One region of the Lacrimispora xylanolytica genome, then DNA from elsewhere that is predicted to be linked to it. Evidence: riboswitches for the same ligand, from Rfam matches in the RefSeq annotation. Region 1 holds a riboswitch; each other region holds the start of a gene.
What was found. A riboswitch is a leader RNA that binds a small molecule or an ion and turns the genes downstream of it on or off. The one in region 1 is predicted to bind thiamine pyrophosphate.
Positions count from the first base shown of each region.

Region 2: another riboswitch for thiamine pyrophosphate. It lies ahead of OW255_RS05540 (thiamine-binding protein); the one in region 1 lies ahead of thiC (phosphomethylpyrimidine synthase ThiC).
Region 3: another riboswitch for thiamine pyrophosphate. It lies ahead of thiT (energy-coupled thiamine transporter ThiT); the one in region 1 lies ahead of thiC (phosphomethylpyrimidine synthase ThiC).

Region 1 covers NZ_CP113524.1:802,236-812,347, reverse strand. The annotation lists gene OW255_RS03915 (anthranilate synthase component II) at 1-343, shown strand, start outside; gene trpD (anthranilate phosphoribosyltransferase) at 359-1,378, shown strand; gene trpC (indole-3-glycerol phosphate synthase TrpC) at 1,375-2,175, shown strand; gene OW255_RS03900 (phosphoribosylanthranilate isomerase) at 2,172-2,798, shown strand; gene trpB (tryptophan synthase subunit beta) at 2,801-3,985, shown strand; gene trpA (tryptophan synthase subunit alpha) at 3,978-4,748, shown strand; TPP riboswitch at 4,792-4,900, shown strand; gene thiC (phosphomethylpyrimidine synthase ThiC) at 4,991-6,298, shown strand; gene thiW (energy coupling factor transporter S component ThiW) at 6,336-6,890, shown strand; gene thiM (hydroxyethylthiazole kinase) at 6,910-7,788, shown strand; gene thiE (thiamine phosphate synthase) at 7,775-8,416, shown strand; gene thiD (bifunctional hydroxymethylpyrimidine kinase/phosphomethylpyrimidine kinase) at 8,413-9,213, shown strand; gene OW255_RS03860 (pyridoxamine 5'-phosphate oxidase family protein) at 9,314-9,730, opposite strand; gene OW255_RS03855 (winged helix-turn-helix transcriptional regulator) at 9,828-10,112, opposite strand, start outside.
Region 2 covers NZ_CP113524.1:1,149,398-1,159,509, reverse strand. The annotation lists gene OW255_RS05580 (ABC transporter ATP-binding protein) at 1-502, opposite strand, end outside; gene OW255_RS05575 (energy-coupling factor transporter transmembrane component T family protein) at 493-1,266, opposite strand; gene OW255_RS05570 (hypothetical protein) at 1,285-1,887, opposite strand; gene OW255_RS05565 (nucleoside phosphorylase) at 1,890-2,645, opposite strand; gene OW255_RS05560 (L,D-transpeptidase family protein) at 2,746-4,155, opposite strand; gene OW255_RS05555 (ABC transporter ATP-binding protein) at 4,244-4,996, opposite strand; gene OW255_RS05550 (ABC transporter substrate-binding protein) at 5,012-6,034, opposite strand; gene OW255_RS05545 (ABC transporter permease) at 6,057-6,818, opposite strand; gene OW255_RS05540 (thiamine-binding protein) at 6,787-7,083, opposite strand; TPP riboswitch at 7,169-7,280, opposite strand; gene OW255_RS05535 (transcriptional repressor) at 7,422-7,913, opposite strand; gene OW255_RS05530 (FeoB-associated Cys-rich membrane protein) at 7,962-8,099, opposite strand; gene feoB (ferrous iron transport protein B) at 8,163-10,112, opposite strand, start outside.
Region 3 covers NZ_CP113524.1:3,496,624-3,506,735, reverse strand. The annotation lists gene OW255_RS16410 (MarR family winged helix-turn-helix transcriptional regulator) at 1-103, shown strand, start outside; gene OW255_RS16405 (MFS transporter) at 158-1,609, shown strand; gene OW255_RS16400 (ABC transporter substrate-binding protein) at 1,860-2,648, shown strand; gene OW255_RS16395 (amino acid ABC transporter permease) at 2,680-3,351, shown strand; gene OW255_RS16390 (amino acid ABC transporter ATP-binding protein) at 3,359-4,081, shown strand; gene kamA (lysine 2,3-aminomutase) at 4,136-5,413, shown strand; gene ablB (putative beta-lysine N-acetyltransferase) at 5,394-6,260, shown strand; gene thiT (energy-coupled thiamine transporter ThiT) at 6,427-7,098, opposite strand; TPP riboswitch at 7,126-7,224, opposite strand; gene OW255_RS16370 (DMT family transporter) at 7,365-7,790, shown strand; gene OW255_RS16365 (ComEA family DNA-binding protein) at 7,893-8,540, shown strand; gene OW255_RS16360 (response regulator transcription factor) at 8,562-9,260, shown strand; gene OW255_RS16355 (DUF6320 domain-containing protein) at 9,382-10,112, shown strand, end outside.

The DNA of each region.
Region 1 (10,112 bases):
TCTCGGTCATCAGGGAATCTGTGAGGTATTTGGTGCACAAATCACCCATGCCAGAAAGCTGATGCATGGAAAGCAGAGCATCATCACCATTGATGCCTCGGATCCCTTGTTTCTGGGCTTAGAAAAGCAGATACCTGCTGCCAGATACCACTCACTCATTGCAAAAAAGGAAACCCTTCCTGCCTGTCTTACTCCCATTGGTACCGACGATATGGGAGAAATCATGGCAGTGAAACATAAGGATTGTGCAGTTTATGGACTGCAGTTTCACCCGGAATCCATACTTACCCCCGACGGAGAAACCATACTGAAAAATTTCTTATCCATATCCATTGGCCACTAAAAGGAGGTAATCAAAATGATCCAGCAAGCAATTCATGAAGTAATTGAAGGACAGAACTTAAGCTTTGAAGCTGCAAGGGAAGTCATGAACGAAATTATGAGCGGGGAAACCACTCCGGCACAAATGGCAGCATTTTTAACAGGACTCCGGATGAAAGGGGAAACCATTGATGAGATCACAGCCTGCGCCACGGTTATAAGGGAAAAAGCCCTGCGGCTGGAACCTGATTTTCCAGTGATTGATATTGTAGGCACAGGAGGCGACGAAGTGGGCACCTTTAATATTTCCACCACCAGTGCCTTTGTAGTAGCCGCTGGAGGCGTTCCTGTTGCAAAGCATGGAAACCGCAGTGTATCCAGTAAAAGCGGTGCTGCAGATGTTTTGGAATGTCTGGGCGTCAATTTAAACTTATCGGCAGAACAATCAGGAGAAATTCTTAAAAATACCGGCATGTGTTTCCTGTTTGCCCAGGCGTATCACTCTTCCATGAAATACGCCGGCCCGGTGAGAAAAGAGCTTGGTGTCCGTACCATTTTTAATATTCTCGGCCCTCTTTCCAACCCAGCAGGAGCCACCATGCAGCTGTTAGGGGTCTATGACCGGAAGCTGGTGGAGCCGCTGGCACAGGTCTTAAGTAACCTTGGTGTGAAGCGCGGACTTGTGGTATGCGGCGATGATGGGCTTGATGAAGCCACGGTCACGGGAATTACCCATGTCTGTGAAATCCGGTTTGGAGAACTGATTCCTTACGATATCACTCCAGAGGAGTTCGGCTTAAGCCGTTCCTCACTGTCTGATCTTCTGGGAGGAACCCCTATAGAAAATGCCCAGATCACCAGAGATATATTAAGCGGAGCCATAAAAGGTCCAAAGCGTGATATCGTCATCTTAAATTCAGCTTTAAGCCTGTATCTTGGCATTGATGACTGTACCATTTCCCAGTGCATCAAAAAGGCGGAGGACTTAATTGATTCTGGAAAGGCATTGGAGAAGCTAAATCAGTTTGTAAATGCCACTACGGAGGTTGAGTTATGATATTAGATACATTGGCTGCTGCCTCTAAAAAAAGAGCAGAGGCAGCAAAAGAAATTATTTCCCTTGAGGAAATGAAAAGACAGGCGGAGGCAGCGTGTCTGGCCTCTCAGGAAGAAACCAAAATTTTCCCACTGGAAAAAAAGCTGAAGGCTCCCGGTATCTCCTTTATCTGCGAGGTGAAACGCGCTTCCCCCTCTAAGGGTCTGATTGCACCTAATTTCCCCTACCTTGAGATTGCCAGGGAGTATGAAATGGCAGGGGCTGATGCCATCTCAGTTCTCACGGAACCGGATTATTTTATGGGGAGCAATGCGTACCTAAGCGACATACAAAAGACCGTATCTCTTCCCCTTTTAAGAAAAGATTTCACCGTTGACCCTTACCAAATTTATGAAGCAAAGGTGATTGGTGCCTCAGCCGTTCTTCTCATCTGCGCTCTCCTCTCCACGGATGAGTTAAAGGACTATATAAAAATCTGTGACAGCCTTGGCTTAAGTTCACTGGTGGAGGCCCATAATGAAGAAGAGGTTCATTCCGCATTATCAGCCGGTGCAAGAATCATTGGTGTGAACAACCGGAATTTAAAGACATTTCAGGTGGACTTTGAAACCTCTTTAAGGCTGAGAGCCATGGTGCCTGAGGAAGTACTTTTTGTAGCGGAAAGCGGAATCAGTACCCAGGCGCAGATTCGGACTCTGGCCGAGGCAGGTGTTCATGGAATCCTCTTAGGAGAAAGCCTGATGCGCGCGTTCAACAAGCAGGCCCTGCTCCACCATTTTAAGGAGGCTTGCAGGTGAATGACAGGAAAAGGCGGATTAAAATATGCGGGCTCACCAGGGCAGAGGATATAGAAGCTGTTAATCTCTGGAAACCAGATTATGCAGGCTTTGTATTTGCCCCTGGAAAAAGACAGCTCACGAAAGGGCAAGCAAGGCAGCTAAGAGAAGCCCTGCTGCCGGAAATCCCGTCAGTCGGTGTTTTTGTAAATAGTCCCACAGAGGATATCTTAGCTCTCATAAAGGACGGGACCATTAAAATGGTGCAGCTTCATGGAGATGAGGATTCGGACTACACCACTACTTTGAAAGAACAAATGGAGATTCCGGTGCCCATTATAAAAGCCATCAGAGTCCGGTCTGGTGACGATATGGCAAAAGCGGAAAGCTTTCCTTCGGACTATCTGCTCTTTGATACTTATTCAAAAGAGGTATACGGAGGAAGCGGAAAAAGCTTTGACTGGTCTTCCATTCCTGTCATAAAAAAGCCCTGGTTCCTGGCGGGTGGAATTGGGGCAGAGAACATTCTAAAAGCGGCAGCTACGGATGCTTTTTGTCTCGATTTAAGCAGCAGTCTTGAGACAGAGGGCAGAAAAGACCCGGAGAAAATAAAAGAAATCATACAAATATTAAGGAGTGAATGAAAATGTCAAAAGGAAGATTTGGACAGCACGGCGGACAATTTGTCCCGGAAACGCTGATGAACGCAGTGGAAGAACTTTTAGAAGCTTATGAAAAATATAGTCATGACGAAGCATTTCTTTCAGAGCTTCAAACGCTTCACGAGACCTACACAGGACGTCCCTCCCTGCTTTACTACGCAGAAAAAATGACAAAGGACTTAGGTGGAGCGAAAATCTATCTAAAACGAGAGGATTTAAACCACACCGGATCCCATAAGATCAATAACGCCCTGGGGCAGGTTCTTCTTGCTAAAAAAATGGGCAAGACCCGAGTCATTGCAGAAACCGGTGCCGGACAGCACGGTGTGGCGACTGCTACCGCTGCGGCTCTCATGGGAATGGAATGTGAGATATACATGGGAGAAGAGGACACAGAGCGCCAGGCCTTAAATGTATTCCGCATGGAGCTTTTAGGTGCCAAAGTCCACCCTGTAACCAGCGGAACAAAGACCTTAAAAGATGCCGTCAATGAAACTATGAGGGAATGGACCAACCGAGTGGAGGATACTCACTATGTCCTTGGTTCTGTTATGGGCCCTCACCCTTTCCCTACCATTGTCAGGGACTTTCAAAGCATCATTGGCAAGGAAGTCCGCTCTCAGATCTTAAAAGCAGAGGGGAAGCTGCCTGATCTTTTAATCGCCTGTGTGGGCGGCGGCAGCAATGCCATGGGACTTTTTTATGAATTCCTTAAAGAATCTTCTGTAAAGATGATTGGCTGTGAGGCGGCTGGACACGGCATTGATACCGATCAACATGCGGCTACCATATCAAAAGGGACTCTTGGTATCTTTCATGGCATGAAATCCTACTTCTGCCAGGATGAATACGGACAGATTGCTCCTGTATACTCCATTTCCGCAGGTCTTGATTATCCTGGTATCGGGCCGGAGCACGCAAATCTCCATGATTCCGGACGTGCACAATATGTTCCAGTTACTGACAATGAGGCGGTAGAGGCATTTGAATATTTATCCCGGGTGGAAGGAATTATCCCTGCCATCGAAAGCTCTCATGCCATTGCTCATGCCAGGAAAATTGCGCCTTCCATGGGAAAAGATGAAGTCATTGTCATTAATCTATCCGGGCGTGGCGATAAGGATGTCGCTGCCATAGCCCGTTATAAGGGGGTACAAATTTATGAGTAGAGTTACAGACGTATTTTCAAAAGGAAAAGCATTTATCCCATTTATCACAGCAGGGGATCCCCATCTCTCTGTCACAGAAGAACTGATCCCTGCCATGGCCAAGGCCGGAGCAGACTTAATTGAAATCGGGATACCATTTTCCGATCCGGTGGCAGAAGGCATTGTAATTCAGGAAGCGGATGCCCGTGCTCTTTTGGCCGGCACCACAACGGATAAGATTTTTGAGTCCGTAAAAAGAATCCGCATGAAGACCAGCGTTCCACTGGCTTTCATGACTTACTTAAACCCAATCTTCGTTTACGGCAGTGAACGGTTCATAAAAAATGCGGCTGAATGCGGCATTGATGCCCTTATTGTTCCTGATATGCCATTTGAGGAAAAAGAGGAATTAAAACCCTACTGCAATCAGTACGGCATCGATCTCATTTCCCTGATCGCACCTACCTCTAAGGAGAGAATAAAGACCATCGCGGCTGAGGCAGAAGCCTTTGTCTACTGCGTCTCCTCCATGGGCGTTACCGGAGTAAGAAAAGAAATCACCACGAATCTTGGAGATATGATTTCTCTGGTAAAGGAGACTAAGAACATTCCCTGCGCCATCGGATTTGGGATATCCACCACGGAGCAGGCAGCGGAAATGAGCCGGTATGCAGATGGGGTGATCGTTGGCAGTGCCATTGTTAAACTGGCTGCCAGATACGGTGCTGACTGCATCGAGCCAATCTGCTCCTATGTGAGAGAAATGAAAGCTGCCATATCATAATCCCCTTTTTCATCTTGACAATGATTTGCCCCGGTGTTACACTAATGCCACAAGAGGGAGCTCGTAAGCGGGCTGAGAGGAAGTAATCAAACTTCGACCTTTATAACCTGATTTGGGTAATGCCAACGTAGGGATTTATACGAGACGAATCTATTCTCTGAGCCTGTGCCTGTTGGTATGGGCTCTTTTTATTTGCACATGTTCTCGTCAGTCCCTCCGGCAAAATAAAAGGAGGATCACAAATGAATTACACCACACAGATGGATGCTGCCAGAAAAGGCATTCGGACAAAGGAATTAATGGCGGTCGCAGAAAAAGAGCAATGGGAGCCAGAAAAGCTTCTTCCCCTGGTGGCAGAAGGCAAGGTTGCCATACCGGCTAATAAGCATCACACCTGCTTAAACCCCAATGGAATCGGGTCCATGTTAAAGACAAAGATCAACGTAAACCTTGGCACCTCCAGGGATTTAAATGATTTGAACCTGGAGCTTAAAAAGGTTCAGGACGCCGTTTCCATGGGAGCAGAATCCATTATGGATTTAAGTTCTTTCGGGGACACCAGAAAATTCCGCAGAAAACTGACCGAGGAATGTCCCGCCATCATTGGCACCGTTCCCATCTACGACGCGGTTGTTTATTACCACAAGGCCCTTGGTGAGATTACTGCCAAGGAGTGGATTGATATTGTAGAAATGCATGCAAAGGACGGAGTGGATTTTATGACCATTCATGTCGGCATCAACAAGCAGACCGCCCGCAGGTTTAAGGATGCCCAGCGGCTGACCAACATCGTATCCAGAGGCGGCTCCATAATCTTTGCCTGGATGGAAATGACCGGGGAAGAAAATCCATTTTACGAGCATTATGATCGTATTTTAGAAATTTGTCAGGAGCATGATGTCACCTTAAGCCTTGGAGATGCCTGTCGTCCGGGCTGTATTGAAGACGCGTCTGATATTTCTCAGATTGAAGAGCTTGTTACACTTGGAGAGCTGACCCGGAGAGCCTGGGAGAAAGATGTACAGGTTATCATTGAAGGGCCGGGACATATGCCTCTGGATCAGATTGCTGCCAATATGAAGATTCAGGAGACGATCTGCAAGGGAGCCCCTTTTTATGTTCTTGGTCCTCTGGTCACTGATATTGCCCCTGGATATGACCACATTACTTCTGCCATCGGAGGAGCCATAGCCGCTGCCGCAGGAGCTGCCTTTTTATGCTATGTCACCCCAGCGGAGCATTTAAGGCTGCCTGACGGGGATGATGTGAAGGAAGGAATCATCTCTGCTAGGATCGCGGCCCATGCGGCTGATATTGCAAAGGGAATAAAGGGAGCAAAGGAATGGGACCGTCAGATGAGCGATGCCAGAAAGCGTCTTGACTGGGAAACCATGTTTAAGCTAGCCATTGATCCGGAAAAAGCAAGACGTTACCGGGAAACATCAAAACCCGAAAAAGAGGATACCTGCTCCATGTGCGGAAATTTCTGCGCCATGAAAAACATGAACCGAATTCTGGAAGGGGAAAAAATTACGATCTTTGATGAATGATGGTTTTTTCTAAACAATCGGAAATGGAGGAATTATCATGAATCAAAATACAAAAGCAGTGATACGAAAAGGCTCTTACATAAACCAAAGGTCCAGAATAAAAAAATTGGCACTAAGTGGTATGCTGGCTGCTGTTACCGTGGCGCTCTCCGGCTTTTCTATCCCCATCGGTGCCTCCAGATGCTTTCCCATTCAACATCTGGTCAATGTTATGGCCGGAATATTCCTTGGCCCATTTTATGGGGTTTTGACCGCGTTTTGCACTTCCCTGATTCGCAATTTAATTGGTACCGGAAGCCTGCTGGCATTCCCAGGCAGTATGATAGGTGCTTTTCTTTCCGCTCTCCTGTTTCAAAAAACAGGCAAGCTTCTCTTTTCCTGTCTTGGCGAAATTGGAGGAACGGGCATCATTGGCGCACTGGTTTCCTATCCCCTGGCTGTCTTTTTTATGGGTAAGGATATAGCTGTCTTCTTTTTTGTCGTTCCATTTTTATTGAGCACGGTGTGCGGGACGCTGATGGCAGCTGCCTTATTCGAAATTTTCCGCCGTCTTGGCCTGGTTTCTCATCTTAACCGGCTGATCAAGGAATAGAAAGGAAGAGGATATTAAAATGAAAATGAATCTGGAAGACTATACTGCTCTGCCTCAGACAGTACGGGAAAAACACCCTTTGATCCATTGCATTACAAACTATGTCACAGCCAAGGACGTAGCCAATGTTGTTCTAGCCTGCGGCGGCTCTCCCATTATGGCAGATCACCCGGCAGAGGTTAAGGAAATGACCAGGCTCTCTGACTGCCTTCTTTTAAATATCGGAACTCCTAGAGAATCTACTCTGGACGTCATGATAGCGGCTGGTATGGAAGCAAATCGTTTGGGTATTCCCGTGATTCTTGACCCGGTTGGCATTGGAAGCACTCCCTTTCGAACAGAACTGATTCAGGAGCTGGTAAAGAAGGTGGTACCAACCGTAGTCCGTGGGAATGCTTCTGAAATCAAGACCCTTTTATCCAGTGTAACAAGGCAGCTTATAAATGAATCTTCAAATAATACTTCTCACCTCCCCAGGGGGGTGGACGCCTCAGGGGAAGATCAGATCACAGAAGATAATGTATCTTCCTTTATAGAAGCAGCCAATCTCTTAAGCCATATTACATCAGCTGTAGTCGTCATGACAGGAGCCACGGATATTATCGCATATCACGATCAGATCCGGCTGGTGAAAAATGGCTGCCCGGAGATGTCCCAAATCACAGGGAGTGGCTGTATGCTGGATGGTTTTCTTGCTGCTTATGCCGCTTCTTCCGCTAAAGTTTTTGAGGCAATGACTATCGCCACAGCAATCTACGGCTTATGCGGAGAAAACGCTGACAAAAAAACAAAGGAGTGTGGAGGAGGTAGCGGAAGCTTTCACCGTTATTTTATGGATGAAATCAATCTATCCTCCCATTCTCTAAAAAAAGGAGGACTTAGAATTGAACTTCCATAAAGATATGCTACTTCTATATGCCGTCACCGATCAGGCCTATCGGGGGGAGAAAACTTTACTGGAGCAAGTTGAGGAGGCTTTAAGTTCTGGTATCACTCTGCTCCAGCTTCGGGAAAAGGATATGGACAAAGAGGAGTTTTTAAAGGAAGCAAAAGCAGTTCGAGCCCTGACCCGTCACTATGGCATTCCCTTACTTATAAACGACGATATGGATATTGCTCTTGCTTGCGAAGCCGACGGAGTACATGTAGGGCAGGACGATATGTCTGCCAGTGAAGTCCGAAAAAGGATCGGTCCCAATAAAATTCTGGGAGTGACTGCAAAAACACCAGAGCAGGCCAGAAAGGCCTATGAAGACGGGGCGGACTATATCGGGGCAGGGGCCGTATTTCCAAGTCCCACAAAAGCAGATGCCCTTCCTATGACTAGGGAACAGCTTTCTGCCATCTGCTCCGCCACCCCACTTCCGGTTACTGCCATAGGTGGTATCACCCTTAAAAACGTAACCAAATTACAGGGAACTGGGATTGCCGGAATCTCTGTGGTCTCTGGCATCTTTGGGCAAGCAAATATTTCTGATACAGTCCGTTCTTTAAAGGAAGAAGCCCGGAAGGTGGTGGCATTATGAGTTTTACCCTTCCCTCAGTTTTAACCATCGCCGGCTCTGATCCCAGCGGAGGCGCTGGAATCCAGGCTGACTTAAAAACCATTGCTGCCCTGGGTCTTTACGGCTCCAGTGTTATCACTGCACTGACCGCACAGAATACAACCAGAGTCTATCAGGTAGAAGACGTGAGTATACTCATGCTCACCGATCAGTTGGAAGCAGTTCTGTCTGACATAACTCCTCAGGCAATTAAAATCGGTATGGCTGGCTCCTCTGCTTCTATTAAAGTGATAACGGAAAAGCTATCGAAGTTTCCTATGATTCCTGTTGTCTTAGATCCAGTTATGGTATCGACCAGCGGAGGAACTTTGTTTGAACAGAATGGCCTTAAGGATTTAACAGATAAACTCTTTCCCCTTGCTGCTTTGGTTACCCCCAATATTCCGGAAGCGCAGGTACTCTTATCCACAAAAAAGCCTCTCCTATCCAAAAACGACATGGAAGAGGCTGCAATGGAATTATGTAAAAAATACAAAACTGCCTTTCTATTAAAAGGGGGTCACAGCAGTATGGAGGCCAATGATGTGCTGTGCCAGAATGGAATCATTACCTGGTTTCATGGAAAACGGATAGAGACTTCAAACACCCATGGAACCGGGTGCACCTTATCTTCTGCCATTGCCTGCGGTCTTGCTATGAAAAAAGGTCTGGAAGAAAGTATATTACTTGCCAAGGAATATTTAACCGGGGCTTTAATGGCTGGGCTGGAGCTTGGTAATGGCAACGGCCCTATCTGGCATGGGTTTAAGGATACTTAAGGCAGCCTTAACGGATATCCCTTACACCATCATGAAACAAAATGAAAAACAGCAAGAAATCTGGTTTATTTAGATTCCTTGCTGTTTTTATCTACCGCCATTACACTTCAAAAGACTCTGAATGAAAGTTGCTATAATATCTGCCATCTTTTGCAGTAAATTTAAGGACACAATAATCCGGGTCTGTCACGCCCTGAGGATAATACATGGTATCCCCATCTTTCCAGATCATCTTCTTGCTTTCCTCATCCTCTAATACCTCTACAGTACCTCTTAACATCACTCCACGGTAAAATCTGGTATCACAGAAGTAGATGCAGGCATTTGGACATTCTCTGTATTGGGATACCCGCATAGACGAGGTATTGGTAGTAAAATAAAATGTTTTGATTCCTTCCATCTTTCTGGGTGGAAGCATTGCCTTTGTGTTAGGAAATCCTTGTTCATCTATAGAACTGATAAATGAAACATTGCGCTTTTCAATGAAGTTTCCAATGGTTTTTTCAACATCTCTCATATTCCTGTCCTCCTTATATCATCAATGATAAAACTGGAATAGAAATTTGTAAATTACCCACTTTTTTGTGGGTATCGAAAGCTCTGTAAACCTCTTCCTATGGAATATTTCCCATGTCTTCTTCCGTTAAAAGATCGGACCCAATTGCCTGCATAATTGTAATCGCCTCAAGCAGCTTCCTTCCCCGGTCGGTGAGAGAATACTGAACTTTTAATGGATAACCTTCAAAAGTCTCTTTTGTAATTAATCCAAAAGGAAGCAGTTCACTGATCTGTTCTAAAAGCATTTTCTGAGTAATTCCATTTATCTCTCGCTGAAGACGGGCTAAGGATAACGGCTCTTTCCCAAGCGTCCATAAAATAATCGGCTTCCATTTTCCCCT
Region 2 (10,112 bases), 350 kb from region 1:
CAATGACTTTTGGCTCCATGGCCAGTATGCTTGCGATTGCCACTCTCTGGGTCTGACCTCCGGATAAGTCAAATGGGTTCCTGTTTTTATAGTCTAAAATGTCCAGGCGGGAAAGATTATCCTCCACCCGTCTTATGATTTCCTCTCTGGGAATCCCCAGATTTTGAAGGCCAAAGGCAACCTCCTCAAACACCGTTTCCTTGGCTCCTGATAACTGGTTAAACGGATTTTGAAACACCAGCCCCACATGACGGCAAAGTTTAGCTACCGGTGTTTTAGCCGCCTCCATACCATGAATCATGAGCGTTCCGCCATAGGCTCCCCGAAACATGGAGGGCACCAGTCCCACAAAAGCCTGACATAGAGTGCTCTTCCCTGCCTTATTTTCCCCGATGATTCCAATAAACTGCCCTTTTTCCACAGTAAAATCAATTCCGTCAAGAGCCAGCTTGTCCGTATGGGGATAGCGGTACTTTAACTGTTTCACCTCAATCAGAGCCATACACGTATCCTCCATATGAGAGCTGCAAAGAGAAGAACCGCCATCATGGCTATAAATCTCTTATCTTCTCCCCGTAATTTACGATCCTGTAAAAAGGTCTTTTTCTCTTTGGAATCAAATCCACGGACTTCTAAGGCAATGGCCCTTTCTCTGGTATTGATTAATGAACTGTTTACCACTGGAGAAATGAGGGGAAGAAATGCCCTGGCTCTTACCAGTATATTGCCTTCTGTCTCCATGCCCCTGCTTCTTTGGGCATCCAGTATGGTATTCATGGTTCCCATCATCTGAGGGATAATCTGAAACACAGAACAGATCATATAGCCGAATCTGGGAGAAAATCCAGCCTGTTCTAAATCATCCACAAGGACTGCTGGTCTGGTCGTCAGCACAAGGACCGCAAAGGCAAGGAGCATATTTAAGATATTAAGCCCTATCTTAAGTGCATATAAAAGCCCTTCCCTGTAAAAGACGAGAGGTCCCAGAGTAAAAAGGATCTGTTCATTTTTCTGATTAAAGAGTCCGTGAATCAAAAATACCGTAAGAATAATGGTAAATGAAAACGCGATGAGAGGCAGAATTCTTCTTCCGATTTTTCCTGCTGCAATCAGACAAAAGCTTAATCCCAGGCTAAGGACATATAAACGGAAACCGCCTCCGATGAGAGGAATGGCAATGGCTGCTGCAATGTAAAATAACTTGGAAAAGGAATGGAGTCTGGTTAAAAAGGTATCCTGATCCACATAAAGACTGATGCTTTTCATAATTAACCGCCTTTTTCTCTAATCCAGGCTTACAACTTCATCATCAATGTCATACAGTGAGGTAAGTTTCCTGGGAAGTCCTTTCACAATGGCAAACACGATCAAAAGAGTAATAAACTTGTCTGGAACATCTACCACCACTTCATCTAAAAATGAGCCTAAGAAAACTGGAAGCCCAGAAGCCTGTGACCATGCAAACACTGCATCTCCCCAGATATTTCCGGTGGTTCCTCCCCAGAAGATAATGTTTAAAGGGGTGGAAATAACAACGGCTGTCAAGCCTGTGACGCAGGCTGTGAATAAGGCACCCCCCAATGATTTCATATGGCCCAGTCTTGCCATGATTCCTGCTGCCGCGCCGATCCCAAGACTTGTTAAGGCATATACAAGAGTAATGGAATCCCCGGTGGTAAAACCAAAGATCAGATTGTTGGCAGCTCCGCAGATCCCCCCGATTACAGGCCCTCCAAGAATTCCGCCAATGCAGGTTCCAATGGAATCCAGCCAAAGTGGCAGCTTTAAAACAGAAGCAAATAATTTTCCCAGATAATTGATACCAATACAGGCTGGAATCAGCACAAAGCAGGCTGCATTCCATTTCGTTTTAAATAACTGTTTCATTTTCATATTCTCCCTTCCTGGTTCTGACTGATCCGAACAAATGCTTGAAGTGCCGTAAGAATCTCTGCTTGTTCTCCCCTCATCATAGCTGATTCACCGCCGGTATAAAGGTTTATGTTCTCTTCTAAGGATTCCTCATACTGGACTACGGTATTCAGGATGGAAGCAGTTTTTACTCCCCGTAAGCCTCCTGTCACAAACAGCGCCGCAGTTTCCATATCAGAGCCAAGGACACCCTTTTTTGACCAGTACTCACATATTTCCTTTTCTTCGTCAATATAAAAGCTGTCATGACTTCTTATGATCCCTGCATGACAGGGAACTCTCGATTCTCTGGCGCTTTCCATTAAGGCCATAAAAAGCTGGGGGTCAGGGACTGCCGGGTAAGCGGAATCTACATAGGATGAGGAGGTCCCGTCGTTACGAACGGCACCACTTGCTATGATTAAATCTCCCAGAGAAATGCCTTTTTTAAGAGCACCACAGCTTCCAATCCGTATCATGGCCCTGACTCCGATGCGGTGAAGCTCTTCTACCGCTATGGCCGCCGAAGCGCCACCGATTCCAGTGGATACAGCCATCACCTCAACTCCCCGAAAGCTTCCCTTTAAGCTTCGAAATTCCCGGTTAAACGCCAGCTCCCTTACATCCTCCAAATAGGGGGCAATCCGGTCAAGCCGTTTTGGGTCTCCGGGTAAAAGAGCAAAGGGGGCTGCCTGTTCCTTGGAAAGCTTTAAATGCGGCATGATTTCTGACATCAATGTCTTCTCCTTTCTGCCATTTAATGTCATCAATGTAACACAAAGGGATTGTCTTGTCAATCTGTTGCCAGGTGACAAGACAATCCCTTTCTTTTTCTTAATAAAAGCAGATAACCGGTATTCCGGAATAAACAAGACTGTAAAGGTCTTTCGCCTTTTTGGGAGGCAGATTGACACAGCCATGACTTCCGCTGTTTTTATAAATAGCTCCGCCGAACTTACTTCTCCAGTTGGCATCGTGAAAACCGATTCCACCGTTAAATGGCATCCAGTAATCTACATGACTCTCATATTCATAGGTCCCGTCCGCCTTTTTATCTCCACGAAGAATCCGGTCCGTCTGCTTATAAGATAAGGTATAGATTCCTTCGGGTGTGGTATAATTCTTTGATACATTTCCAGTGACACAGGGAGCGTCCCAGACTAGGGCTCCATCCTTGTACATGTAAACATGCTGGGCAGACATATCCGCTTCTACATAGGTTCCACCCCAGTCATTGTTCCGGTCTGCGGCAGCTTTTAAGTACTTGGGTTCCTTCGTAATACTTTGTCCGCCGCGAATGGCAGCGATCAGCTCCCCAACCTCAGCCGGCTGGTTGATCTGCCAGCCATAAGCACCGGATAAGCTTAAATCCCTTCCGCTTGTGGTACGGAAATTTCTTCCCCTGCCGGCAGTGTCGTACTTGTCTCCCAGGGTCTTTACGTAGGCGGCAGCCTTTTCCTGATTCACCTGAATGGAGCCATCTGCCCCAGCGGTAATCCAGGAGCTCAGCTCCTCTCCTAAAAGAACCTCGGTTCTGTTTCCAAAAGTATATGTAATCTGCATCTCCCTGACCTTATTAAGTGCCTCGCACTGTGCCTTTAAGCCAGGGTCATCCTTTGTAACGGTAACCGCGTCATAGCAGCCGGAATCTTCTAAGCTGATTTCCCGAAGTTCCTGGTTCAGCCCGCCTTTTACTACTTCCTCCAGCTTTCCCATGTTCACGCTGTTTCCCTGCACCTCCGGGAGAATGGTGAATGGCTCCCCCTGTTGAAAGGCGGATATCCTTGCATTTACCGTAGTTACGACTCCCTGTCCGCTTACAAAAGAAAGGCCATTCAGCTTTTCCTTTAGTTTTCCTTCATCAAAGGCCACCGTGCTTTTTAAGCTGCGGCTGTTGTCCTCGGCAGGTCCTGCTACGCGGCCTGAGGCGTTCTGCTCATCCAGGATGCTCTTTAATCCATCGGTAATCACCACCTGATATCCGATGTCAGAGCCCTTGATGACCTCCGCCTTTCCGTCTTTTGTCTTAATCGTTAAGTTATATTCTCTTCCATAAAAGCCTTCTATCTGTACTTTTGCTTCCTCCACTGTCATACCGCCCACAAAGACTCCGTTGATCTTTGTTCCAGGCACAAACTTTAAGGAGGCATCTGCCAGTGCATTCCCCTGTCCTGCCAGAATAAATACCCCTGTCAGAACCAGGACTTTAGCCATTGTAAGTACATGATTTCTTTTCCTGTCCATTTCCTCAAATCCTTTGCTGTATTTTATGGAAATCATTTCCATACCTGTCTAGGGTAACACGATTTTAAGGGAATAACAAGCGTCAAATTTACCTAATTTTTCCATCTAGTAAATGCTTTGTGATCTCTCTTTTGTATTCCAGGAATTCTTCAGACAAGTGAAACTCTACGCTTCTGGGCTTTGGCTCTTTGATCAGAATCTCTCTGGTTATCTTTCCGGGAGACCCGGTCAAAAGGCAGATACGATCCGATAAAAGAATGGCTTCGTCAATATCGTGGGTGATAAAAAGAGTGGATAGCTTAATCTCCTCCATCACCTTTAAGTACCATTCATGCATGGCGTGCTTGGTAAGCATATCAAGGGCTGAGAATGGTTCATCCAAAAGGGCAATGGGCCTTTTAAATAAATATGTCCTTAAAAGAGCTGCTCTTTGCCGCATACCGCCGGAGAGCTGGGAGGGATATTTTTTTTCGGTTCCTTCTAAGCCAAACAGCTCAAAGTATCCGGCTGCTTTTTCTCTGGCCTCCTTTTTTCTCATTCCGGAAAGCAATAGGGGAAGAGCCACGTTATCAACCACCGTTCGATATGGAAGGAGCAGGTCCTTTTGAAGCATGTAGCTGACGTTACCTGGTTTCCCTGTAACCTCTCTTTCATCAATAAAAACGTGGCCCTCCTCCGGCAGGCTGAGTCCTGCGAGAATCTGAAACAGGGTGGTTTTTCCTCCTCCGCTTGCTCCAAGAAGGGAAACCAGCTCCCCTTCCTTAAGTTCCAGAGATACACCTTCTAAAATCGTTCTTCCTTCAAAAGACTTTTTTATGCCTTCCGCCTTTAAATGTACCATATAAGCCTCCTGATTTTACTGTGGCAGGTAGTCGTTGGAAAAGCCAGTGTTTTCCGGTATTGCAGGATTAGAAAGTCCATTGTCGTTAAGCCAGTTGTAAAATCCGTTCCAACGCTTGGGGTCCATATATCCCCATACATCCACTCCAGCCTGATATTTATCAGCAAGGTATTTCTGGCTTGCCAGGACAAGGCCTTTATCAAGCTCTGGAGCTGCCTTACATAATATTTCTGCTGCTTCCTCCGGGTTCTTTGCTGCGTCTTCATACCCTTTGCTAACGGCACCAAGAAACGCTCTTGCCGTTTCCGGATCATTCTTTAAGAAATCATTACCGGCTATCATAACAGGTGTATAATAATCAAACACCGGATTTAAATCTGCAAATTGAAAATAATCGGTATCCAGTTTTTCTTCTTCCATCTTAACGCCTGCCCAGCCATAGAAAATCCAGATGGCATCCACTGACTTTGTTTTTAAAGCAGAAACTTCATCGGTCACTGTACTTGGAATCATCTCTATTTTGGAGAAATCTCCGCCATCCGCTTCCACCACATCTTTTATCATGGCTTTTTCCACTGGATTATCCCAGGTAGCATATTTTTTCCCTTCCAGTCCTTTGGGAGTATCCATGCCTTCCCCTTTTCTGGAGATAATTCCAGAAGTATTATGCTGAATCACAGCTGCCACAGCTGTAATCGGTAAGGCATTATCCCCAACCAGTGCCGGGGCCATGGTATCCTGAAATGCCATGCCAAATTCCGCTTTTCCTGAGGCGACTAAAACGGCTGCCCCATCTTCCGGTGGCTGTACAATATCAACAGAAAGTCCGGCATCTTTAAAATATCCTTTTTCCTGTGCAATATAAAGGCCTGTATGATTGGTGTTAGGCGTCCAATCAAGAACAAATGTTACTTTCTTTAAATTCTCTGCTTCTGTATTACCTGTCTGCGTTTCCTGCTTCTTACAGGCACTTAAGGATGCAGTAAGTGCCGCTGCAAGTAAAACTGCTTTCCCTGCTTTTCTTATGATTTTTTTCATTGTTTCCTCCAAATTAATTCTGTTAGATTTCTTCCCATGGCATACATTTTTTCGAGAGGTAGTCAACCCCCTTCATGAGAAGAAGGCTGATGACTGATATGAGAATAATCACTGCGAACATTTTATCAAAGGCAAAGGCCTTTTTCACCCGGGTCATATAGACGCCAAGGCCGCCAAATCCCCCCAGCCATTCGGAGATGACCGCACCTACTACTGCATAGGATGCGGAAATCCTCAGGCTGGAAAAGAACTGCCCCATGGCTCCCGGAAGCTTGATATAACGAAAAATACTTACATTTCCTGCGCCCATGGACCGAAGCAAGGTGACTTCATCCGGATCAACGGATTGAAAGCCGGAAAGGAGTCCGATGGCAACAGGAAAAAATGTGGTCAGCACAATCAGTATGATCTTTGGTGTCATTTCATAACCAAACCACAATACTAAGAGAGGGGCTAAGGCCACCGTAGGAATGGTCTGGGTAAGTATAATCACCGGATAAATTGCCCGGTAAAGTCCATGAAAATGATCCATGATAACAGCGATAAAAAATCCCAGTACCACTCCAAGAAAAAGTCCTGCAAATGCCTCTTTAAGCGTTATCTTCCCATGCTCCATCAGTGCCGGAAACTCCGTGATCAGTGCACGTCCCACGCTGGCGGGAGACGGCAGAAGATAGGCTTCTATGATACCGGCGGAACATATCCCCTGCCACAGGAGCAAAAGCCCCAATACCGCGGAACAGGACCAAAGCTTATTGGTGATGCTTTGTGACTTTCTTATCAATGGTCAATACCTCACCTTCCGGCCGGTAGGTAACTTTAATATAAGCGGCCACAGAAGGAGCGCCTGCACGAATGGCGATATGCTGGCATTCCTTTACAATATCCATCAGTTCATCATAATCTCCTTCAATGGCAGTCTCAAACGGCCCAACATAATAAGTCAGTCCCGTGCTTTTAATATAATCAATAACTTCATCTACAATACGGATTAAATCCTCATCATTCTTAGCCTCTGGAAGTGTTTGAATTGCTACGCTTGCATTCATATGTGTTCTCTCCTTTTCCTGTTATGTGCGTTATGCCCAGTAGGGCTGGTATGAAAAAACCCGCCCGGATATCCGGGCGGGTTAACAGGCAGAGCCTGAAAGTTTCCTACGCTGGCATTATCCAGATCAGGTTACAGGGTTTAAAACAAGACGGTTTTATCTCAGCCGGACTTCATCCAGCACCCCTTTTTAATTTTCTTTGAAAGTATACATCGAACCAGCGGGAATGTCAAGCTGGCCGGGTCCCAATGGGTATTGAATGGCTGCTGTCACTTTCAATCTGGTTCCTATATTCCTATGTTTTACTCGTCTTTTAGTTAGCAAAGGCTAACCGTCAATTAGTAGCATCCGGCCTGTTCACATTCGCAGGGCTTTACGGAAATAGAAGAAATCTTCTGATCGTTTAAATATCCGCAGGCGGATAGTCCTGCCCGTACTACCAGATTCCAGTTCTTTGCAGATAAATGATATGTGGTTTCATCGTCAAGAATCACTGTGCAGGCATTTTCCATAGAGCAGGTTTCTGAATAAGCAATCTTATACATGTTCTTTCTGCTGATGGCACCGATCTCTTCCAGCACATTTACCATACGGTAAACCGTTGCAGCTCCAATGCTTTCATCCACTCTCGACGCTTTGTAATAAATCTCTTTACAGCTGGAGCACTCATGTTCCAGAATTATATCCAGCAGCGTGAGGCGCTGTTTAGTTATTCTGCATCCTTTTTGCTTTAGTCGCTCAATAATGAGGTCCTTCTGCATTTTAGATGTACGATAGCTTCTGGAGTCGGTTACTTTTCTTTTTTCACTGATTACATTACGATTTTCCATATTGGCACCTCCGTTTACTGGTATTAATTCGTTATTAATTGGTATCGATTAGCTGCAATGTCCTCCGCAGTCCTTACAGGACTGACCGCACTGAATGGATTTTCCGTTCTTCTTATCACGGACCATGCTTCTGACTGCCAATGAAACTGCGCCGATAACGGCTAAGAGTACAACCACTGTTCCCATAATGAGCCTCCTCATATGTTGAGCCTGCATCTTCATGCAGGCTCTTTCTACGTGTACCGCGACTTATTTGGCGCCTGCCACACTTTTAAAATTTGCTTTTGAAACTTTACTGTCTTTGCCTGGTCTTACCAGAAGGAAGATAAATCCTGCAATCAATGCAAATGCAACGATTGTAAATACTCCAAAGCTTCCTGTGGTAATGAGTGTACCAATCTGGTAAACGCAAAGAGCCACTACATAAGCGAGGAGCGTCTGGTAACCTACTGCATACCAGAACCATCTGGCGCTGTTCATCTCTCGTTTGATGGCACCCATAGCAGCAAAGCAGGGAGCGCAGAGAAGATTAAATACCAGGAAGGAATAAGCAGCGATAGAAGTCATGCTTCCTGCAAGAGTTCCCCAGATTTCGCTTCCGTCTTCTGCCACTTCTGCAAAACCGTAAAGAATACCAAAGGTTCCTACTACGTTCTCTTTTGCGATCAGGCCTGTGATCGCAGCGACAGCTGCTTTCCAGTTGCCCCAGCCAAGAGGAGCGAATAACCAGCTGATGGTACTTCCCACTGCTGCCAGGATGCTGTGATCAAGTTCAAGGGTATCAAGAAGTCTGAACTGTCCGTCCACCCAGCCAAAGTATGAGGTAAACCATACTACGATGGTTGCAAGAAGGATGATGGTACCAGCCTTCTTAATAAAGGACCAGCCACGTTCCCACATGCTTCTTAAAATATTTTCTACTGTAGGCATGTGATATGCCGGAAGCTCCATAACAAAGGGAGCCGGATCGCCGGAGAAAATCTTTGTCTTCTTTAAAATGATACCGGAACAGATAATTGCTGCAATTCCAACAAAGTAAGCACTTGGAGCTACCCAGGCAGCTCCTCCGAACAACGCACCTGAGATCAGAGCAATAATCGGAAGCTTGGCACTACATGGAATAAAAGTAGTTGTCATGATAGTCATCTTACGGTCACGATCATTTTCAATGGTACGGGAAGCCATGATACCAGGAACACCACAGCCACTGCCGATCAACATTGGAATGAAGGATTTTCCAGAAAGACCGAATTTACGGAAGATACGGTCCATAATGAACGCAACTCTTGCCATATATCCGCAGCTCTCAAGAAAAGCAAGGAATATAAAAAGTACTAACATCTGAGGTACGAAGCCAAGAACAGCGCCCACACCAGCGATAATACCATCTAAAATCAATCCCTGAAGCCAGTCTGCACAACCCACTGCAACCAGGATGTTTTCTGCTATGACTGGAATTCCTGGAACATCAAGGCCAAAGAAGGAAAAGCCTTCACCAAACAGGTTATCATTGGTCCAGTCCGTAGCCCAGCCGCCGACGGTAGTTACAGATGCATAGTATACGAGGAACATGATAGCCGCAAAAATAGGCAGAGCAAGAAACCGGTTGGTAACAATCCGGTCGATCTTATCAGATATTGTAAGCTTATCCCGTTTGCTTCTTGTGTAGCACTCATTGATAATGGAAGAGATGTACACATACCGCTCATTGGTAATAATGCTTTCCGTATCATCGTCCATCTCACGTTCAATTAAGGTGATTTCTTCTGATACATCCGGTACCCGCTTTAACTGGGTTTCGATCTTACTGTCTTTTTCTAAAAGCTTAATTGCAAAGAAACGTTTCTGCTCTTCTGGCACATCGTTTCCTAACTTTTCCTCGATGGAATCCAATACGCTTTCAAGCTCCGCCTGAAATTTGTGTACCGGAACTGTATTTTTCTTTCCATTGGCTAATGCAACTGCTTTTTCCGCGGCCTGAGAGATACCAGTTCCCTTTAAAGCGGAGATTTCTACAACTTCACAGCCCAGCTTCTGGCTTAATTTGCTGATATGTATCTTGTCTCCGTTTTTCTCAACGATATCCATCATGTTGATAGCCATAATGACTGGAATTCCAAGTTCCATCAGCTGGGTGGATAAGTAAAGGTTACGTTCGATGTTGGTTCCGTCCACGATATTAAGAATCGCATCCGGCCT
Region 3 (10,112 bases), 1.8 Mb from region 1:
AAAAGGGCTTGATGAGAAGGAAAAGGAAGAACTGATGAGGATGCTTGATGTGGTTTTAAAAGAAGCAAGACATCTTCGAAGGATTCAAAAAGATGAGGAATAAAAGGGGAAGAAAGAAGAGAGAATTTATTATATGAATCTAGAAACGGAGATATCAATGGAACAAACAAATGAAAAAGTATACAAAAACCGTATGCTTATTTTAATTAATGTAGTGTTGCTCACCCTTATGGCTACTCTGGACAGCAGCATCGTAAACGTGGCCCTTCCCCAGATGTCAGAGCTTTTACACGTAAGCTCAGAGGCAATTTCCTGGGTAGTAACGATTTATCTTCTGGTGGTGGTCGGAACCATTTTAATTTTTGGCCGTTTGGGCGATATTATAGGAAAGACACGGATTTTCTTATACGGAGTTTTAGTTTTTACTGCTGGATCATTGCTTTGCGGGATATCCCATAGCTTTTTACAGCTCATTATTTCCCGGGGAATCCAGGCTCTTGGAGCAGCGGCAGCTATGGGCACCAATCAGGGAATCATCACCCAGGTCTTTCCAGCAAATGAGAGGGGAAAAGCCCTTGGAATCTCAGGTACTGCGGTAGCGCTTGGGTCCATGGCAGGTCCACCCCTGGGCGGTTTTATTATACATTCTTTTGCCTGGGAATATATATTTTTAATTAATGTACCAATTGGAATCTTGGTTTATTTTTTAGGAATAAGGATTCTTCCCAAATCAAAAAAAGCATCGCAACAGCCCTTTGATAGAAAAGGAAGTGTTTTATTTTTATTTTCCGTGGTCACTTTGTTTTTATCACTGACATTGGGAAAGAACTACGGATACGCAAGCCCGCTGATTGTGGGAGGATTCCTTTTCTTTTTTATTTCCTTCCTTTTGTTTCTTTATCTGGAGAGCCGGACAGAAGTACCCCTTTTGCCTCTCAGTCTGTTTCGAAACAGCCTGTTTTCCATCAGCATATTATGCGCCTTTTTATCCTTTGTGGCGCTCAGTAGCTCTTCCATCATCCTGCCCTTTTATCTTCAGGATACCCTTAAATATTCTCCTGCGTTTACAGGAATCATACTTATGGTATCTCCGGTAATTCTGGCAGTAGTAGCTCCAGTCAGCGGGTATTTATCTGATAAGATAGGTTCGGAGATTCTTACCTTTGCAGGACTTTGCTTGTCAGGAGTGGGACTTTGTCTTATGGCCACCTTAACGGAAACTTCAGAAATCAAGGTTTTGGTGGTTTATCTGGCAATCATGTCAGTAGGAAACGGATTATTTCAATCTCCCAACAATTCTATTACAATGTCTACGGCTCCGAAAAATATGCTGGGAATCTGCGGTAGTGTCAATGCATTGATTCGGAATCTGGGTATTATCAGCGGAGTGTCCTTTGCTGTTATTATTCTCTACAGCCAGATGAGTCAGAAGGTCGGTTATAATGTATCAGATTATATCAGGGGACGTGACGATGTATTTATTTATGGAATGAGGACCGTCTATCTGATTGCCGCAGCGATTTGCGGAATGGGTGCTTGTTTAACCGCAGTGAGACTGTACGGTCAGAAGCGAAAGAAACAGTCCTATCATAATGTGGAAACGAGTTAGAGCGTAAAAATAGTATCTTAAAGGGCATGTAACGATGTGGCCCCAATGATTCAGACAAAATAGCGTAGTAGTTTTCAGCTGCTACGCTATTTTGATGCAAGAAACCATTTATTACTCACTTACATTGAGCGTAATGGGTACAGGTGCTAAACACATAATTAGTAAAAAAAATAAAATTTTACTTGGATGAGTAACAACTTCATGATAAAATGAAGTTGTTACTTTTGGCTTGAAACAAGAAGGAGGTTACATGAATCTGAGAAAAAAAATAATATTATTCTTAGTATTAACATCAATTTCGATTCTTTTCACCGGCTGCAAAAAGGAGGAAACAGACAGTTTAAAGCGCGTTGAGCAAGCAGGTACATTAACGGTTGTAGGAAGTGGAGGTTACCCCCCATTTAACTATATGGAAGATGGTAAAGTTGTCGGATTTGACGTTGATACAGGGGAAGAAATAGCAAAGCGTTTAGGGGTTGGACTTAACTATGTCACATCTGATTGGGATGGCCTGACGGAAGGGTTAAGGAACAAGCGATATGATGCTGTCTTAGGTAGTATGGCTATAACAGATGAGCGCCTTAAAGTTGTAGATTTTACAAATCCTTATTATTATTCAGGTGCACAATTATTTGTAAATAAAGATTCAGAAATTACTGAAGTGAATCAATTGAGCGGAAAAAAAATTGCTGTAACGACAGGAACGAATTTTGTTTTAGATGCAGAAAAATTAGGAGCAGAAGTAAGCTTTTATCAAGATGATAATGCGACACTTTTGGAGTTGATCAATGGGCGGGTTGATGGTGTGATTACAGACCGATTGGTAGGCTTGTCTGCAATGGAGGATATTGCAGGCGGTGAAAATCTGATTCTTATCGGAGAACTATTAAGGCTTGAAAATATGGGGATCGCAATCAACAAGGATGATAAGGAACTACTAGAAAAAATAAATAAAATAATACAAGAAATGCATGAGGATGGTACATTAACTAAGATCAGTGAAAAATGGCTGGGTGGCGTGGATATCACGGTGAAATAGTTTTTAGATTTACATATAAAGGAGGAAAAGTATGAGCATTTGGGACTTTTCAGTTATTCCAAACTATTTTATGTCATTTTTAGATGCAGCAAAGATGACGGTATTGGTAACGGTATTCGGTATCCTTATTGGTATTATATTTGGACTTATTCTTGCACTGATGCGTATATCCAATTACAGGATTTTAAGCATTCCTGCACGGGTATATATATGGATTGTTCGGGGGACTCCATTGCTGTTACAGTTACTATTGATTTATTTTGGTCTCGTTAATATCGTTCGTATTGGTAATCTACCCTCCGCTTTTTTAGCACTTGGACTTCATAATGCGGCGTACATCGCAGAAATATTCAGAGGGTCGATACAGGGAATTGCCAGAGGACAGCGGGAAGCAGGTCTTTCTTTGGGGATGACAGAGGGGAAGGTAATGCGCCGTATCGTATTACCGCAGGCATTCAAACGTGCAGTCCCCTCATTAAGCAATCAGTTGATCATAGCCCTAAAGGATTCCTCTTTAGCGAGTGCTGTTGCCATACCGGAGCTATTGCTATATGCAAGACAGCTTGGTTCCTCTACGTTCCGATTAATGGAAATGTTAAGCATAGCAGCTATTTACTATTTGATTATGACCTCAGTATTAACGATATTAGCTAATGGAATTGAGAAACGATTAAATGTCAGTGATTTTAAAGTATTGGAGTGATCATCCTATGATAAATATAAGAGGACTTAATAAATGGTTTGGAAAGCATCAAGTATTGCATGATATCGAATTCCATGTAGACAAGAATGAAGTAGTTGTTATTATTGGTTCAAGTGGGTCAGGGAAGAGTACGTTACTTCGATGTATTAATTTTTTTGAAATAGCCCAGGAGGGAATGATTCAGATTGATGGGAAAACAATAACCTCAAAAACGAAGAATTTACACCTGATTAGACAAGAAGTAGGCATGGTGTTTCAGCATTTTAATCTTTTTCCACACAAAACTGTATTAGAAAATGTGATGGAAGGCTTAACACAAGTTAAGAAAGTTCCGCTTAAAATGGCAAAGGAAGAAGGACTTTCATTGTTAGATAAAGTAAATATGCAAGACAAGGCGGATACATATCCAGCCATGATATCAGGCGGACAAAAACAACGTGTCGCTATTGCACGTGCATTAGCTATGAATCCTAAGATTATGTTATTTGACGAACCTACATCAGCCTTAGACCCGGAACTGGTTGGTGAAGTTTTAAAGGTTATGAAAAACCTTGCAGATGATGGTATGACCATGGTTGTAGTTACACATGAGATGGGGTTTGCAAAGGAAGTTGCTGACAGAATCGTTTACATGGATGAAGGCAAAATTGTCGAGGAAGGAACACCGGAGGAAATATTTGAACGTCCTTTAAATGAGAGAACGAAAGAGTTTATATCACAGATTTTATAGAATTGCCTGAATTAATATACTTAACTAATAGATTGGCTTTATCTGGAGGTGTTTATGAAAAGAAATTTTAAAAATATAGAATTATGGAAGGATGTAACGCAAGAACAGTGGAACAGTTGGCAATGGCAGATATCGAATAGAATTACCACGGTGGATGAACTGGAGAAAGTTATAAATCTTACGGATGATGAAAAGTATGGAATAATAACCAGCCTTAAGAAATTAAAAATGGCTATCACTCCTTATTACGCAACGCTAATTAATCCGGATGACTATAATTGCCCAATTAGAAGGCAAGCGATTCCAACAGTTCATGAATCAGAGATATCAGATTGTGAAAGCTGCGACCCCTTACATGAAACCCTTGACTCTCCAGTTTGTGGACTTACACACAGATATCCGGATCGGGTGCTTTTTCTTATTACCGAACAATGTTCTATGTATTGCAGACATTGTACAAGGAGACGCTTTGCAGGACAGGAAGATAATTCCTTGTCAAGAAGATCTATTTTAAAAGCCATTCAATATATAAAAGTCCATACTGAAGTGAGAGATGTTTTATTATCTGGCGGTGATGCATTGTGCGTTTCAGATGAAAAACTTGAATTTATTTTGAAAGAATTAAGAGCAATACCCCATGTTGAAATCATTAGAATTGGAACTCGCGTTCCAGTTGTTATGCCGCAGCGAGTAACAGAAACTCTATGCAGCATGATTAAAAAATATCATCCTGTTTGGATTAATACCCATTTCAATCATCCATATGAAATAACACAAGAATCAAAACTTGCATGCAAAATGCTTGCTGATGCAGGAATCCCACTAGGTAACCAGTCTGTATTATTAAAGAATATAAATGACTGTCCATCTATTATGAAGTCACTTGTGCAGCAATTGGTAGTTAATCGGGTAAGACCTTATTACATATATCAATGTGATCTGTCTGAGGGCATTGAACATTTTCGTACACCAGTAGCGGCGGGAATTGAGATCATAGAGTTATTACGTGGCCATACTTCAGGATTTGCAGTGCCAACCTTTGTAATAGATGCACCAGGGGGCGGTGGTAAGATACCAGTTAATCCGCAATATGTGATATCTCAATCGCCGGAAAAAGTAATTCTAAGAAACTATGAAGGTGTTATATGTACGTATACGGAACCGGTGGATAAAACCCATACATGTAAGCAGTGTGGTATTTGTGATAAATACAAAAAAGATGAATATAAGGGGGTGGAGAAACTCTTAAAAAATGAGTGTACTTGCCTGATACCAGCGAGCAATGTACGAATAGACAGGAGAGCAAGATATCATGAAAAAATTTCAATGTGATGCTGAAAATGATTGTAAAATTACAATAGATACAATAAAAATATATCTGGACAACATGAATAAACGCGTGAAAATACTTGATTCCAGTAACATATCGGTTCAGGCCTTAGAAAAAATAATAGACGTTGCAACGGTAAATCAGGCGGGTAAAATAATAGTTAATACCGATATATCTAATTTGAAGATATTTACTGAGGCAGGATTTAATATCGAAGGAAAGATAGCTGGATTTTTCAAGGGAAAAGATGCATATTGTTTGTCCTATTTTATAGACAGCAAAAGAAAAATTGCTGCTAATTCTGTAGAGAAAGATATGTTGGTCAGGCAGTGCATAAAGAAACATGGAAAATATATTGCCGGTGGCAGTAACACTCTGCCATATAGCATTAGAACCGCGACACAAAGAGATATAAGAGAAATCGCTGCTTTGTTTTCAGCCGTGTTTTCGACATATCCTACCCCTGTATATGACGAGGATTATCTAAGTCAAACAATGAATAGAAACGTATTGTATAAGATTGCTGAATTAGAGGGAAAGATAATTGGGATCGCTTCAGCGGATATGGACATAGTGAATCTGAATGCTGAAATGACGGATTGCGCCACCTATGCAGAATACAGGGGAAAAGGGGTTCTGTCCAATATTATAAATGAGTTGGAATCAGAGCTTTTAAACAGGAACTTTATTACTTTATATAGTCTGTCCAGAGCTATAAATACTGGCATTAATATGGTGTTATGTAAACACGAATACATATATGCAGGCAGGTTAATAAATAATTGTAATATATGCGGTGCATTTGAAGATATGAATATCTGGACAAAAAATATTCATCCTATTAATTAAATATCAACAATGCATTGCAGCTATCAAACGTCGTTGAAAAATAATTAAGGATGAGGCAGAAAAGGAGCACAGTATTTCTTTGTCATAAAAAACCGTCCCCCAAACGTCAGATGTTATGTTCTGTTGTTTGGAGGACGGTTTAAAGGCCGCCTTCTTCTTATCAAGCTTATTCGCTTACTGCCAGCCGCTTTACCTGGGTGATTGCCTTAAATACAGGAGGCATATAAAGAATAATAACGGTTACAATTAACTCTGGGAGAATGTAAGTGGCGTTATATACCAGGGTATAAATCATGGAATTGGTACCTTCCGGTGCATAAGAAGCAAAAAATATGTAACCGGAGATTACATGAAAGAGATATCGTCCTATAACGCCTGTGATATATCCAGCCACCAGTCCATGCTTTTTATTGCGAAACAAGCCAGACAGTCCAAGGGCACCGAATGCCAGAGGATAATCAAGGAGCACCTGAATGGGAGCGAATATATATGGATTCATGATAAACTGCAAAATTCCATAAGCAACCCCAGTCATGATTCCTGTTCTTAATCCGAAGACATAGCCAATGAGGCAGATAAACAGCATGGAAAACAGGGTGATGGAGCCTCCAAATGGAAGTGAGGCAAACTTAATAAAGGAAGTCACAAGAGAAAGAGCCATGGCGCCTGCACAGTAAACCATACGCTGGGTCTTTACATGAGGCGTTGTATCCTGGGACTTTGAAAAGAACTGAAAACCAAAAAAGACTGCTGCTAACAACAGGATCACAGCTGTATATCCTGCCGTGGTCAGCATATATTCCGCATTCTCAGCGGAGTAATTCAGAAAAAAAGACATAAAAATACCTCCTTTTATATGCGCAGGAGGGGACTACTGATGCTTCCTTACGCCGGTATTAACCGGTTCAAGTAGTGAGGGTTAGGTAACGACCAATCTCAGCCTGAGGCTCCCCTAGCGTGTGAACATTTATTTGTTGCTGTGAGTATAACGCAATTGGTATCCCTTGTCAAGTTGTGTCAAATGATAATATTTGCATAAAAAAGCAAATAAGGCACAACCTAGTATATAGCAGAAAAAGAAAACAGGAACAAAGGAGGTTATTTATGACAGGCTTTATAATCGCCCTTATTTCAGGGGCACTTATGAGCATCCAGGGAGTCTTAAATACAGGAGTGACCAAGCAGACCAGCATGTGGGTGTCTACAGGCTGGGTGCAGCTCACTGCATTTTTGACCTGTCTGGTGTTATGGTATTTTTCAGGCCGGGAGAATGTTACAGACCTTCTTAATGTGCATCCAAAATACATGCTCGTGGGAGGTATCATCGGCGCGTTCATCACCTATACGGTCGTTCGAAGCATGAGTACCTTAGGACCTGCCAAAGCAGCCCTTGTTATTGTGGTATCCCAGATCATCGTGGCTTATGGCGTTGAGCTTTTCGGTCTCTTTGGTGTGGAAAAGGTAGGATTTGAGTGGAAAAAGCTGATCGGTGCCGTAGTGGCTATCATCGGAATCATGATATTTAATTAATTTGGAAATAGTGCTTGTATTTACGTATTTCTTTCGGTAGAATAATAACATAGGCTGAAGATGGTATCCTTTTTATCCAAATTTTGTAACAGGAGGGATATCATGAAATATAAGAAAGCGAAATTAATTTTACTCGTTTTATGTATTTTAATTTCAGGCATATGCTATACCGTAAGCAGGTTTTCCTATCAGCGGACAGATAGTACCAAATTATCACCGTCAACAAAAGAGATGGAAGAAACCTCAGGCACTGTTTCCCAGGAAAAGATATCAGAAGAATCTAAGGGCAGCAGTTTCTCAGATGCATTGGCTGAGGGGAGTCTGCCCTGCTATATACATATCTGCGGAGAGGTGGTTTTTCCTGGCGTGTACCAGCTTTCAGAGGAAAGCAGAGTATTTGAGGCCGTGGAAAAGGCTGGAGGCTTCACCCCCCAGGCAGCACCGGAGCATTTGAATATGGCAGAACGGATCAGAGACGGCATGAAGATTGTGGTCTTAAGCAGAGAAGAAGCAGTGACCGCTGGAAATCCGAATTCAGGAGAAACCGGAAAGAAAGATTCCAAGCTTAATATAAACACTGCCTCAAAGGAAGAACTGATGACTTTAAGAGGTGTCGGAGAAGCCAAAGCGGGTGACATCATAAAGTACCGGGACAGCCACGGTGGATTTAAACGGATCGAGGATATTATGAATATATCCGGGATCAAGGATGCAGCATTTCAAAAGATAAAAGACGATATAACGGTTTAAGATAGAAGACAGAGGTGTGAGATGGCAAGTGTTTTAGTAGTGGATGATGAAAAATTAATTGTGAAGGGCATGAGATTCAGCCTGGAGCAGGATGGCATGGACGTCGATTGTGCGTATGACGGAGAGGAAGCCATCAGTCTGGCAAAACAGAAGGAGTACGACGTGGTCTTACTTGATGTCATGCTTCCGAAGTTTGATGGTTATGAGGTCTGCCAGGCAATCAGAGAGTTTTCCGAGATGCCCATAATTATGCTGACAGCAAAGGGCAACGATATGGATAAGATTCTTGGACTGGAGTACGGGGCTGATGATTATATTACGAAACCTTTTAATATTCTGGAAGTAAAGGCAAGAATCAAGGCAATCATGCGCCGGAATGCCAAAAAGGGCAGACGGGATCGTCAGGATGAAGGACGTCTTGTTACCGCAGGAGATTTAAAGCTGGACCGTGACAGCAGACGTGTTTTTATTGGCGATAAGGAGATTAATCTGACCGCCAAGGAATTTGATCTGTTAGAGCTTTTGACCTGCAATCCTGGAAAGGTCTACAGCAGGGAACAGCTTCTTACGTTTGTTTGGGGGAATAAGGCCATGGACACCGGAGATGTCCGTACCGTTGACGTTCATGTGCGCCGTCTAAGAGAGAAGATAGAGCCTAGCCCAAGCGATCCGAAATATGTGCATACCAAATGGGGCGTTGGTTATTATTTCCGCGTCTAGGGTAGAATAATAAGACGGATTTCCTGCCGCATACCGGGGAAATCCGTCTTTTCCAAATCATGGGAAAAGATAACAATATTATATACCGTCCATATGGAACGAGAAGAGAGGCACAGACTGGATGAAGCGAAGTCCCCAGGGAGAGAGATGGAGAAGACTTGATAATACGGCAAAGATATTTCCCGTTATAGCAAGCAAAAGTTTAAGCAGTGTGTTTCGCATTTCAGCTACATTAAAAGAAGAGATAGATCCAGGAACCCTCCAGACAGCCTTAGAAGAGGTCCTTCCTGAGTTTGAGGGATTTTCTGTCAGGCTGGGAAGAGGATTTTTCTGGTATTATTTTGAACATAACAAGAGGATGCCTGTCATCGAAAGGGAGACCACCTATCCCTGTAAATACATTGATCCAAGGAGCAGCCACCAGTTTTTATTCCGGGTCAGTTATTATGACAGACGGATTAATCTGGAGGTTTTTCATGCAGTTACAGACGGACTGGGAGCCGTGAACTTTTTAAAGGCCTTAGTCTACCGGTATCTGGATTTAAAGAAGGGCTGGAAATCAGAGCATAACTTTTCCCAGAAGATATCCCCGGATATCTCCATGAATGTGGAGGACAGCTATGTCAGAAACTACAAAAAGACGGAAAAACGCAAATACAGCTCAAAAAGTGCTTATCATATAAAAGGAGAGCCCCTTCCTCTTGATGAAGAAAATATCCTTCATGGCTATATGGGATTAAAGGAGCTTAAAGAGGCCGGAAAGCGTTACAATGTCAGTATTACCAAGTTTCTTACGGCAGCTCTCATCTGGTCTATCTATGAAGAATTTCTGGAGAAAAAAGCGAGTCATGC